Niveibacterium microcysteis: one gene and its partner. The protein of the gene in region 2 interacts with the protein of the main gene of each other region in a pairwise test. Links are inferred from orthologs where the notes say so. Each region holds a gene or a part of one and is shown on either strand. Other genes may lie near its edges. The genes, in order: ptsN and JY500_RS08460.

Region 1 (6,054 bases), 1.7 Mb from region 2 along the record:
CGTCGCCTTTTCATTGCAAACCTTCATCTTGTCCTGCTGGGCGCTGGGTGCCTTGGCATCGGCTTCGGCGGCAGCGGGCTTGGCGCTCAGACAGTCGCTCATGAACTTCTTGCGCTCATCGCCCTTCATGCCGGTCGCCTTCTCGTTGCAGACCTTCATCTTTTCCTGCTGCGCAGTCGGCTTCTTCGCCTCGTCGGCGGCGTGGGCGGGGAGCAGGGCGAACTGCGCGGCCAGAGCTGCAGCCAGGATCACAAGCTTATTCATGCAAGGCCTCCGGAGGAGAGATTGGGGTAGAGCCGCCACCGATGTGGCGGAAGGAGATGCGAGCGTTCGGGCTACAGGTCTTCTTCGTCGAGATCCAGCGCAGAGCGTTGGCGATCAACGAATTCCTGCATCGAGTCTATGCCACGTAACTGAAGAATGGTATTTCGCACCGCCGCTTCCAGCAACACCGCAAGGTTGCGGCCGGCGGCAACCGGCAGGGTGACGCGGCGAGTCGGCACACCGACGATATCCTGCATGTCGTCTTCCAGCGGCAGGCGCGGCATCTGCGCGCTTTCGCCGCGGATCTGGCGATGCAGATGTACCACCAGCTTGAGCTTCATCTTCCGGCGGCATGCGGTTTCGCCGAAGATCGTGCGGATGTTCAGGATGCCGAGGCCACGGACTTCCAGGAAGTCCTTCAACATTGGCGGGCAGCGCCCTTCCAGCACACCTGGCGCGATGCGCGACACTTCGACCACGTCGTCCGCGACGAGACCGTGACCGCGCGAGATCAGTTCGAGCGCAAGCTCGGATTTGCCGGCGCCGGAATCGCCGGTGATCAGCACGCCGAGCCCGAGCACATCCATGAACACGCCGTGCAGCGAGGTTTTCTCGGCAAGGTTGCGCGCAAGATAGGTGCGCAGCGAATCGATCACGCGGGCCGTCTCGGCCGAGGTCGTGAACATTGCGACGCGTGCGCTTTCGAACGCACTCTGGATCAGCGGCGGCACTTCACATCCGTCCGCCACGATCATCGCTGGCGGGTGCGCCAGCAGGATGCTTTCCAGCTGATGCTGTACCTTGTCGCGTGCCTGGCGACGAATCCAGCCCAGCTCCGCCTCGCCCATCACCTGAATGCGGTTCGGGTGGATGATGTTGAGGTGGCCTACCAGCTCGGCTGGCCACACTTTCTCGTTTGGAACCTGAACCTCGACATCGAGCGGGCCGGCGAGATGGCTCAGGCCGAGCCGGTCGCGGTTGTCCTCGTAGATCCGGGCGACGCTAGTTCGCCGCATTCGGGTTCCAGTTCACGAACAGGGTGTGGGCCTCGGACGCATCACTGGCCTGCGCCAGTGCATCGCGGAAGCTGCGGTCGGAGAACATCTGTGCGAGCTCCGATAGCAGTCGCAGGTGGTGCTCGGTGGCGCTTTCCGGCACCAGCAGCACGAACATCAGATTCACCGGCTTGCCGTCCGGGGCCTCGAATGGCACGGGCTGCGCAAGGCGGATGAAGGCACCGACGGCGTCGCGCAGGCCCTTGATACGGCCGTGCGGAATCGCAATGCCTTGTCCAAGGCCGGTGGAGCCGAGCTTTTCACGCGTGAAAAGCGCGTCGTAGACGGCGCTGCGCGCGAGTCCCTGATGGTTTTCGAAGAGCAGGCCAGCCTGTTCGAAGACGCGCTTCTTGCTGCTCGCCTCAAGATCGACGAGCACATTGGACGGCGGCAGCAGCGGGGCGATGAGATTCATGCTTGGGGTTCAGAAATGCACTGCGCGCCCGAAGGCGCGCAGATCCGGGGTCAGCTCATGTTCGGCGCGGGGGCTTTCCGCAAGCTTACGCGCCGGGATTCACTAGAGCGACCGTGATTACGATTCTGCAGATTGGCGCTTGTGCGCCTCGTGGCCGTGATCGTAGGACTTTTCCTTGTGCTTGAGAACCTGCCTGTCCAGTTTGTCCGTCATGGCGTCGATTGCGGCATACAAATCTTCGTCAATGCTCTCGACGAAAATGTCCTTGCCGCGTACATGTACCGTCACTTCCGCCTTTTGCTTCAGCTTTTCCACCGACAGGATCACGTTAACGCTCGTGACGTGATCGAAGTGGCGAATCACGCGATCCAGTTTCGATGTTACGTAGTCGCGGAGCGCGGCGGTAACTTCGAGATGGTGTCCGGTGATGTTCAGGTTCATGATTTATCCTCTCAGATCATCTTGCGCTGGCTGACCGGCGGGATGTTGAGCGACTCGCGGTACTTTGCGATGGTTCGTCGCGCAACGACAATCCCCTGCTGGCCGAGAAGCTCGGCAATCCGCGCATCGGATAGCGGTTTTTTGCGATCCTCTGCCGCGACCAGCTGGCGAATCAGCGCACGAATCGCCGTAGCTGAACACGCGCCGCCAGAATCCGTGGCGACGTGGCTGCCGAAAAAATACTTCAGTTCAAGGATACCTCTTGGCGTGGCCATGTACTTCTGCGTGGTCACCCGAGAGATCGTCGACTCATGCAGATCAAGCTGCTCCGCGATTTCGCGCAGTGTCAGCGGACGCATTGCCACGTCCCCATAATCGAAGAACTGCCGCTGGCGGTCAACGATTGCCTGGGATACCCGCAGGATCGTGTCAAACCGTTGCTGCACGTTCTTGATCATCCAGCGTGCCTCCTGCAACTGCCCGGCCAGCGATCCGGCCGAGCCGCGGTTCTGCTGCAGGATTCCGGCGTAGAGCTGGTTGATCCGCAGCTTGGGCATCGCGTCCGGGTTCAGTGTCGCACTCCAGTGGCCGCGCACCTTGCGCACGATCACATCCGGGATCACATATCGCGTCTCGATTGCGGCAAACCGCGCACCGGGGCGCGGATCGAGGCTGCAAACGAGCTGGTGCGCCTCGCGCAGCGTTTCGTCGCTGCAACCCAGATGCCGCTTGAGTCGCACGAAATCCCGCGCGGCCAGCAGCTCCAGATGCTGCTCAACGATGATGATCGCGGCTTCACGCGCAGCGCTCTCAGGCAGCAGGCGCAATTGCAGCTTCAGGCATTCGCCTGGCGAGCGTGCGCCGATGCCCGGCGGATCGAGGTTCTGCAGGTGCGCGAGGGCGATCTGCAGCTCGTCGACGTCAACTTCAAACTCGGGCGGCAACAGCTCCAGCAGTTCGTCGAGCGGCTGGGTCAGATAGCCATCGTCGTCGAGCGCTTCGATCATGAAGCGCAGCAGCGCGCGATCGCGGTCCGACAGCGGCATCAGGGCAACTTGTTCATCCAGGTGGTCGCGCAGGCTCGTCTGCGCAGCACGGAATTCCTGGAAATCCGTTTCGTCGTCATCGTCGCGATTGCCGCTGCCGCCACCTTCGCCGGACCACTCGGTGGGGCCGTCGTCATAGCTGCCGGCATCGTCGAAGCTCGGCTCGCTCGGTTCGGGCGAGGTCTCGGCCGCTTCGGCCGCCGCATCGTTGGCGGTGTCGGTGCGTTCGTCGCCGCTCGGCGTGGTGGCGGATTGCCCCCAGGCTTCCGGGTCCGACTCGGCGTCTTCGCGTTCGAGCAAGGGGTTCTCGAGCAGCATGCGCTCGATTTCGCTGTTGAGCTCCAGTGTCGATAGCTGCAGCAGCTTGATCGACTGTTGCAGCTGCGGGGTCAGCGCGAGCTGCTGGGAGATGCGGAGCTGGAGCGAGGGCTTCATCGTGGGGGTTGCGCGATCAGAGTCGGAAATGCTCGCCGAGGTAAACCTCGCGAACCTTGTCGTTCTGGACGATTTCGTCGGGGCGGCCGCTGGCGAGCACCACCCCTTCGGTGATGATGTAGGCGCGGTCGCAGATGCCCAGCGTCTCGCGCACGTTGTGATCAGTGATCAGCACGCCGATGTTGCGATCCTTCAGGAAGCGGATGATCTTCTGGATATCGATCACCGCGATCGGGTCGACGCCGGCGAAGGGTTCGTCGAGCAGGATCACCTGCGGGTTGGTGGCCAGCGCGCGGGCAATTTCAACCCGCCGCCGCTCGCCGCCCGAGAGGGACATCGCGGTTGCATCGCGCAAGTGCGTGATGCCCAACTCGCCCAGCAGCTCATCGAGCCGCGCGGCGAGTTTGTCCTTCGGCAGCTTCTGCAGTTCAAGTACCGCGAGGATGTTCTCGGCCACCGTGAGCTTGCGGAATACCGAGTTTTCCTGCGGCAGGTAGGACAAGCCCAGATGCGCCCGCTTGTGGATCGGCAGGTGGGTGATTTCCTTGTCGTCGAGGGTGATCGTGCCGCCGTCGGCACGCACCAGGCCAACGATCATGTAGAAACACGTCGTCTTGCCGGCGCCGTTGGGGCCGAGCAGGCCGACCACCTCACCGCTGCCGACTTCGAAGCCGACATCGCGCACGACAGTGCGTGCCTTGTAGCGCTTGGATAGACCGCCTACCTTAAGCAGACTCATCGAACGGCTCTTTCAACACTTTTCTCACGACCTCCGCGGAAAACCCGCGGGCGGTCAGAAAGCGCGCCTGGCGCGCCCATTCCTTTGCATCGCCCGGCGTACTGCCGAACTTGCGCGCCCACACTGCACGGGCGCGCTCCAGTTCTGTCTCGCCCAACTCACTCGCCAGCGCTTCGGAGATCGTTTCCGGATCCACGCCGCGCTGTGCGAGTTCATGCTGGATGCGTCGCTGGCCGAGCCGGCCGGCACGGCTGCGCACGTAACTTTCGGCAAAGCGGCTGTCGGACAGCAGGCCCAGTTCGCTCATCCGGTCGAGTACCGCTTCGACCGCGTCCGGCTCACCGTGCGCGGCCAGCTTGCGCGCCAACTCGGCCCGGCTGTGTTCGCGCTGCGCCAGCGTTCGGAGCGCGCGGGCCTTCAGCTCGTCGCCGCTCATCGCCAATGTGCCTCGTTGGTTCAGGCCGCGGCGGCTTCCCCAGCCGGCAGTTCAGGCAGGCCCAGTTGTACGCGGATCTTGTTCTCGATTTCGCGTGCGGTTTCCGGGTGCGAGCGCAGGAATTCGCGCGCGTTGTCCTTGCCCTGGCCGATCTTCTCGCCGTTGTATGCGTACCACGCGCCGGACTTGTCGACAAAGCGCTGTTCGACGCCCATGTCGATGATCTCGCCTTCGCGCGAGATGCCCTCGCCGTAAAGGATGTCGAAGTGCGCTTCCTTGAACGGTGGCGCGACTTTGTTCTTCACGACCTTGACCTTGGTCTCCGAGCCGATGACTTCGTCGCCCTTCTTGATCGTGCCGGTGCGGCGGATGTCCAGACGCACCGAGGCGTAGAACTTCAGCGCATTGCCGCCGGTGGTGGTTTCGGGGTTGCCGAACATCACGCCGATCTTCATGCGGATCTGGTTGATGAAGATGACCATGGTGTTGGTGCGCTTGATGTTGCCGGTCAGCTTGCGCAGCGCCTGCGACATCAGGCGGGCCTGCAGGCCAGGCAGTTGATCGCCCATCTCGCCCTCGATTTCGGCCTTCGGCGTCAGTGCGGCGACCGAGTCGATCACGACGATATCGACGCTGCCGGAACGCACCAGCATATCGGCGATCTCAAGCGCCTGCTCGCCGGTATCCGGCTGCGAGATCAGCAGGTCGCCGACGTTGACGCCCAGCTTCTGCGCGTAGGACACGTCGAGCGCGTGTTCGGCGTCGATGAAGGCGGCCACGCCACCCATCTTCTGCATCTCGGCAATCGCCTGCAGCGTGAGGGTCGTCTTGCCTGACGATTCCGGGCCGTAGATCTCGATCACGCGGCCACGCGGCAGGCCGCCAATGCCCAGCGCGATGTCCAGCCCGAGGGAGCCGGTCGACACCGCCTGGATGTCCGATTCCACTTCGCCATCGCCCATCCGCATGATGGAGCCCTTGCCGAACTGTTTTTCGATCTGGGCCAGCGCGGCCTGAAGTGCTTTCGCCTTGTTGTCGTCCATGGGGTTTCCTCGATTCGTTGGAAACGATTATGGCACAGAGATTGCGTGCGTCTCGGTCGGGCGCGTGCAGGAAAACATGGCACACTTCCGCCACTTCACCCGGCGCGCGTTTCGCGGGCCCGCGAGACCAATCCGATGCCCGAACTGCCCGCCGAACTGCCTCTGTTTCCCCTGCACACC
Region 2 (6,428 bases):
CCGGCGACACAACGCTTCCCAGCCACAGCAAACCTGATCTGTCTCGGTTATCGAACCAGATGCACAGAAACATCAGATGTCCGCACTCGCGGCATTCGTTATCAAAAGAATGCTATGACTAAGGCCCGCACCCTGATCCTGATCCTGCTCCTGCTCCTCCATCTCCCCGCGATCGCTATTGCGGCCCCTGCCGAGCGTGTGATCAAAGTCTGTGCCGATCCCGATCCGCCGCCTTGGACTTACTGGGTACGCGATGCCAGCGGTAAGAAAACCGACCAGTTCACAGGGGCGTCCGTCGATCTCGTCAGGACGATCTTCAACCGCCTCGGTGTGCAGGTCGATTTCATTGGGAATGTCCCTTGGGTGCGCTGCCTGAAGTTGGTTGAGACCGGTGAGTTCGACTTCGCGATGGATGCGTACGCCGACGCCGAGCGTGCCAAGCGGTTCGCCTATTCGGCCCACTACAACACGCTCACACCACAGGTCTTCTTCCGACGCGATAAACCGCTCGACATTCGCTCGATTGCCGATCTCAAACGCTATCAAGGCTGCGGCATGATCGGCGCAAGCTACGCCCACTATGGGCTGACACCCGACGACCTCGATCTAGGAGTGACAACCTACGAGGCAATGATCCGCAAGCTCAAAGCAGGCCGCTGCGACTACTTTGTCGAAGAGCTGGAAGTGATCAGTGGCTACAAGTACCTCGCGCAGGACTACTTGCGCGACCCGGCGTTAGCCCACGCCTCCGTTGCCGACGCCAACCCACCAGCAAAGCACCTGATCGCGGCAATTGGCAGCCCCGCTTCGAAGCTGTTGCCCAAGTTCAACAAGGAGCTCGCGGCATTCATTAAGTCAGGGGCTGCCGCAGAAATCTGGCAGCGCCACGCGCCCGACTTGCCTTACAGACCTTAGCGCCGCAGCAGTCGCCGATACCTTGGACGCCTGGTCCAGTCCGTTACTGCCCCCGTCGTCCAACCAGCCGAGAGCTACGATCCGCGATAGCGGGCAGTGCAGCGTCAGTTGCGGTTCGATGGTCAAGCCCGACCGGTAGGAATAAGCCTGCAGAAGTCATGGCCTACTGTTTCTTGCACCATTTTCAGACTCGCTCACGGCGGATCGACGGAGAGTCGATATCCCACGCCTGTCTCCGTTTTGATGTAGATCGGGCGCAATGGGTCAGGCTCGAGCTTCTTGCGCAGGTTGGCAACGAACACACGCAGGTAGTGGCCGTCTTCGGTGTGCCCTGGCCCCCAGACGTCCTTCAGTAACTGCCGCTGCGTCAGCACCCGCCCAGCGTTCGCAGCGAGCAATGCCAGCAAGCGATACTCAATCGGCGTCAGATGCACCGGCTCGCCGGCGCGCTTTACCTCGCGCAGGACCAGGTCGATGACCACGTCACCAAAACGGATCTCCGCCAGTTCCGGCTGCGCGGGCCGAACGATGCGGCGCTGCAGGGCACGAATTCTGGCGAGTAATTCGGGTACGCCGAACGGCTTGGTCAGGTAGTCATCTGCACCTGCATCAAGCGCGGCAACCTTGTCGGCTTCGTCCGTACGTGCCGAGAGCACCAGAATGGGCGTGCTCGACCAGGTGCGCAACTCGCGGATCACGTCCACCCCGTCGCGGTCGGGCAGACCGAGGTCCAGAATCAAAAGATCTGGGCGACGCGTCGCTGCGTCGATTAACCCACGCAGCGCCGAGTCAGATTCGGCCACCTGCAGCCCCTCGGTCTCCAGCGCAGCCCGCACGAAGCGACGGATCAGTGAGTCGTCTTCGATGATCAACACCAATGTTGGTGGGGTGTATTCGATCTCAGGCATGGGGAATCTCGGTTAGATCCGGTGGAGTTCCAGCCGGCAGCGTCACGGTGAAACAGGCGCCGCCCTGTGGCCGGTTCTCGGCGTGCACCTTGCCGCCATGGGCATCGACAATCGCGCGCACGATGGCCAATCCAAGGCCAACGCCGGAAACAGCTGACTCTTCCGAGCCACGCGTAAACTTTTCGAACAGCCACGCCTCGCGTCCAACGGGAATACCAGGACCGTTGTCTGCAACGCAGAGTTCAACCGTGCGTCCGATTGCAACGTCGTCGGACAGCGCGGCGGAAACGGTGATTTCGCTGCCATGCGGAGTGTATTTTGCGGCGTTCTCGAACAGGTTCGTGAAGACCCGCTCCATCAAGACCGCGTCGATCTCGACGAAGGGGAAGTCCTCGGGTACGGCGATACGGACCGTGTGTCCGCGCAGCATTTCGGCACGCGAATCGAGCGCGGATGCAATGACCTCGGTGATTGGCTGCCATTGCTTGCGTAGCCGTACGCCGCCGGCCTGCAACTTGGCCATGTCGAGCAGGTTCTCAACGAGCGTGCTGGTGCGGTGAGCCCGTTCGCGAATTGCGCGCTCGATCGAGGCGCGTTCGGCAGCATCCTCTGGGGGGTTCAATGCCAGCGTGTCGGATAAGCCGACCAGCGCCGTCAGCGGCGTGCGCAGGTCGTGCGACAGCGCAGCCAGCAGCGAGTTACGCATCCGTTCAGACTCCATGTGAACCAACGCCTGCTGCGCAACGTCGATGTAGTGGATGCGTTCGATCGCAATCGCGATCAGCGCTGCGCTGGTGACCACCAGTTGCCGTTGTTCCGGTGAAAGATTCCAGCCGGCCTCGCGAGGCCGCACCGCCATGACGCCTCTGACCCGCATCGGAGCGCGCAGCGGCACATAAAGCGCACGGTTCGCCGGCAGGGTGTTCGTGCCCAAGCCGGCCTCTTCACCATGATCCAAAGCCCACTGAGCAACGCCATCGTCGAGTCCGCGCGCGAGCGCCTCGGCGTCGAGCCGGATGCGCTCATCCTTGTCCGGCAACAGCAGTGCCACTTCCCCCTCGCTGGCGCGCTCCAGATAGCGCTTCGCAATCTCGGTGATCTGCTCGGCGGACAGCGCTGCGGTCAGTTCGCGCGCCATCTCGTACAGCGCCCGAGAGCGCGCCTCGCGGCTCTCCGCGACGTTAGCCTGGAAGCGAAGCCCGGCTGCGAGCTGACCGCTGATCAGACCAGTGGCCAGCAGCACACCAAACGTCAGCAGGTACTGCACGTCGCTGACCGCGAAGGATAGACGTGGCGGCACGAAGAAGAAGTCGAAGCAGGCCACCGACAACAGCGCTGCCAGCGCAGCCGGGCCTCGCCCGAGTCGTACCCCGGCGAAAAGCACAGCGAGCAGGAACAGCATGACGATATTCGCAAGATCCAGAACGTCGCGCAGCGGCGTCGCAAGCGCAGTCACAAAGACGACTACAGCGGTCGTCAGCGCATAGCGGCGAACCTGTTCCGGACTAGCAACGCGGCGCGTGACCAACGGAGCCTTCCGCTCGGTTCCATCTCGGCGCGTCTCACGCCCCAGCTGCAGCAAGTCGATCTCCGGCGCCTTGTCCGCAAGGCGCTCACCGAACCCCGCACGCCACAGCCCGCGATGCTGGCTGCGGCGTCCGACGACGATGCGGCCGATGTTCTCCTGGCGCGCGTACTGCGCGGCGGCTACCGCCGCGTCTTCGCCGGCCAGCACCGCCACCCGGGCACCGAGCGACTCGGCCTGGTTCAGCACCTTCAGGATACGATCGCGTTCGCTGGGCGCCAGGCGCTGGAGTGTCGGGGTCTCGACATAGATCGCGTGCCAGTTCGCCTCAAGCTCGGCCGCCATGCGCGCCGTGGTTCGGATCAGGCGCTCACCGACACCGTCTGCGCCAATGCAGACCAACAGCGCATCGCCGGTCTTCCACACACGGGATACCGCGCGCTCTCGGCGATAGTCGCGAACTTCCTCGTCGACGCGGTCGGCGGTACGGCGCAGCGCAAGCTCGCGCAGCGCGAGCAGGTTGCCCTTGCGGAAGAAGTTTTGAATCGCGCGCTCGGCCTGCTGTGGCAGGTAGACCTTGCCCTCACGCATCCGCGTCAGCAGCTCATCGGGCGTCAGGTCGACCAGCACGATCTCGTCGGCACTGTCGAACACGTGATCCGGTACCGTTTCGAACACTCGGATCCCGGTGATGCCGCCAACCACGTCGCTGATACTGTCGAGGTGCTGCACGTTGACAGTCGAGAACACGTCGATGCCGGCGTCGAGCAGTTCCTGCACGTCCTGCCAGCGTTTCGGGTGTCGCGAACCAGGCGCGTTGGTGTGCGCGAGCTCGTCTACCAACACGAGGTCGGGCCTACGTGCGAGCGCTGCGTCGAGATCGAATTCCGCCAACGCATGACCACGGTAATCGATGTTACGGCGCGGCAGCATCTCCAGCCCCTGAAGCAGGCGCGCCGTCTCGTCGCGCCCGTGCGTTTCCACCACGCCCACGATCACATCAACACCCTGGGCCTGCAGATGGCGGGCGGCCGACAGCATCGCAAAGGTCTTGCCGACGCCTGGACTGGCACCGAAGAAGATGCGTAGCCTGCCGCGGCGAGCGCGCTCCGCTTCTGCCTCTAGGCTTGCCAACAGTTCATCGGGGTTTGGGCGATCTTCACTCATCGCGAGCGCGTTCCTCCTTCGTCATTATCGGCACCCGCAGTGGGCCTGCACAGGCGCACTGCGGGGATCGTCCGCTCAGAGGGTCTTGCTGACACTGAACAACACGCGGCCGGCCCCCAGATCCTTGTCGTAGGCGTTGTGATAGAACTCGCCCACGTCGCCCTTGGCGTTGGTGCCGCTGTAGAACAGGCCGAAGGTCAGGCCCAGCGCATCGGCCGTACCACCCAGCTTGTAATCGGTGTACGAAGCATCATCTAAACCTTTGACGCTCTGGTAGCCGACATGGGCGATCAGGTTGTAGCCCTCGGCGACCGGGAAGCTGCCGTTGGCCTCAAGGTAGTAGCTGCCGCTGGTCTTGTCGCCGTTTGGTGCCTTCGCGCCGAACAGATTCGTGAAAGCGTAGGAACCCTTCAGCGTAATCCACTTGTAGCCGCCGGCCACGTAGCCTTCCAGCGTGTTCGGGCTGGTGAAGCCATCCGGGTAGGTGCCCGGGTAGTAGTACTGCAGCAGGCCAAAGTCGTAACCGAAGTCACCCGCCGTACCCTTGTAGCCACCGTAGAAGTCCGTCTCGATCGGGGCGCTGATGCCACCAGAATCGGACAGCCAGCTGATGTTCGACGCCCAGGTGCCGAGGTAGATGCCGCTCTCGTGCGCAAAGTCGACGCCGCCCTGAATAGCGGGTTTGTGGTTGGTCTGGGCGATACCGCGGTAGAGGTACTCCGAGGCCAGCATCACGTTGCCCGTCAGTGTGTACGGCGCCTTGGCGTCCTCGGCACGGGCGAGGCCGGGTGCGGCGACAGCGGCGGCGATCAGGGCGGGAAGGGTCGTGGCAGTAACAAACTTCATGTTGGTTTCTCGTCTTTCGGGTTGAGCGCGGCCCCGCGCAGGGGCACGCGTTGAATCGTTCATTCGGATCGGACCGCGGCGCGCGGCATGTGCGTCGCGGGATTGGCGTCGGCCTCAGCGGCTTGCTGCGGCGTCCAGCGCGAGGTTCAGCGCCATCACGTTGACCCGCGGCTCGCCGAGCACGCCGAGCTGGCGGCCTTCGGTGTGCTGCGCGATCAGCGCCTCGACGCGGTCTTTCGGCAGGCCCCGTTCGCGTGCGACGCGCGGGGCCTGCCAGCGCGCGGCAGCCGGGCTGATGTGCGGATCTAGACCACTGGCCGACGCAGTGACGAGGTCCACGGGGATCGGTGCCGTCTGATTCGGGTCGGACGCCTTCAGTGTTTCGATACGACCCCTAATGGCATCAGCCAGCACTGGATTCAGCGGCCCCTGATTCGAGCCGCTGGACGCTGCCGCGTTATGCGGCATCGGTCCTGTTGCTGACGGGCGCGGCCAGAAGTACTTCGGTGAAGTGAAGCTCTGGCCAATCAGCCGCGAGCCAACCGGTTTGCCATCGCGAACCGCAAGACTGCCCTCGGCCTGCTGTGGGAACAGCCCGCGTGCAATGCCGGTAACTGCAGCCGGGTAGATCGCACCGGTGATCAACGTGAAGGCGCCAAGCATCACCAGCGCGGGGCGGAGTTCTTTGGGCATGTTCTCTCTCCTCAGGCGAGGTGCAGACCAACCAGAATCAGGTCGATGGCCTTGATGCCGATGAAGGGCAGCACGAGGCCGCCAAGACCGTAGACCAGCAGGTTGCGGCGCAGCAGCGTGGCAGCGCCGAGCGGACGGTAGGTGACGCCCTTCAGCGCGAGCGGAATCAGCGCGATGATGATCAGCGCGTTGAAGATCACCGCCGACAGGATCGCGGAGTTCGGCGTCGCGAGTCCCATCACATTGAGCGCGCCCAATTGCGGATAGGTCGCGACGAACAGTGCGGGGATGATCGCGAAGTACTTCGCGACGTCGTTGGCGATCGAGAAGGTCGTCAGCGAGCCGCGCGTCATCAGCATCTGTTTGCCGGTTTC

Evidence for each region.
Region 1: the proteins of JY500_RS08460 (region 2) and ptsN interact in binary tests that used the Escherichia coli proteins (3 or more experiments, as listed by UniProt). The link is inferred for Niveibacterium microcysteis from one-to-one orthologs.

Annotation. Positions count from the first base shown.
Region 1 is NZ_CP071060.1:154,327-160,380, forward strand. The notes cover bases 1-2,900. They hold ptsN (PTS IIA-like nitrogen regulatory protein PtsN), read right to left. Parts: upstream 1,735-2,900; coding sequence 1,267-1,734; downstream 1-1,266. Other genes in these bases: JY500_RS22360 (PsiF family protein), read right to left, coding at 1-264; hprK (HPr(Ser) kinase/phosphatase), read right to left, coding at 336-1,280; hpf (ribosome hibernation-promoting factor, HPF/YfiA family), read right to left, coding at 1,852-2,175; JY500_RS00700 (RNA polymerase factor sigma-54), read right to left, coding at 2,187-2,900. Also shown: more of JY500_RS00700, read right to left, coding at 2,901-3,656; lptB (LPS export ABC transporter ATP-binding protein), read right to left, coding at 3,673-4,395; recombination regulator RecX, read right to left, coding at 4,382-4,831; recombinase RecA, read right to left, coding at 4,852-5,874; JY500_RS00720 (LON peptidase substrate-binding domain-containing protein), read left to right, coding at 6,010-6,054. UniProt on the Escherichia coli protein: Seems to have a role in regulating nitrogen assimilation.
Region 2 is NZ_CP071060.1:1,845,493-1,851,920, reverse strand. What follows is about bases 1,616-4,889. They hold JY500_RS08460 (DUF4118 domain-containing protein), read right to left. Parts: upstream 4,516-4,889; coding sequence 1,816-4,515; downstream 1,616-1,815. Other genes in these bases: JY500_RS08455 (TorF family putative porin), read right to left, coding at 4,591-4,889; JY500_RS08465 (response regulator), read right to left, coding at 1,616-1,823. Outside these bases: JY500_RS08470 (substrate-binding periplasmic protein), read left to right, coding at 115-915; more of JY500_RS08465, read right to left, coding at 1,110-1,615; more of JY500_RS08455, read right to left, coding at 4,890-5,361; potassium-transporting ATPase subunit KdpC, read right to left, coding at 5,476-6,054; potassium-transporting ATPase subunit KdpB, read right to left, coding at 6,066-6,428. UniProt on the Escherichia coli protein: Member of the two-component regulatory system KdpD/KdpE involved in the regulation of the kdp operon. KdpD may function as a membrane-associated protein kinase that phosphorylates KdpE in response to environmental signals.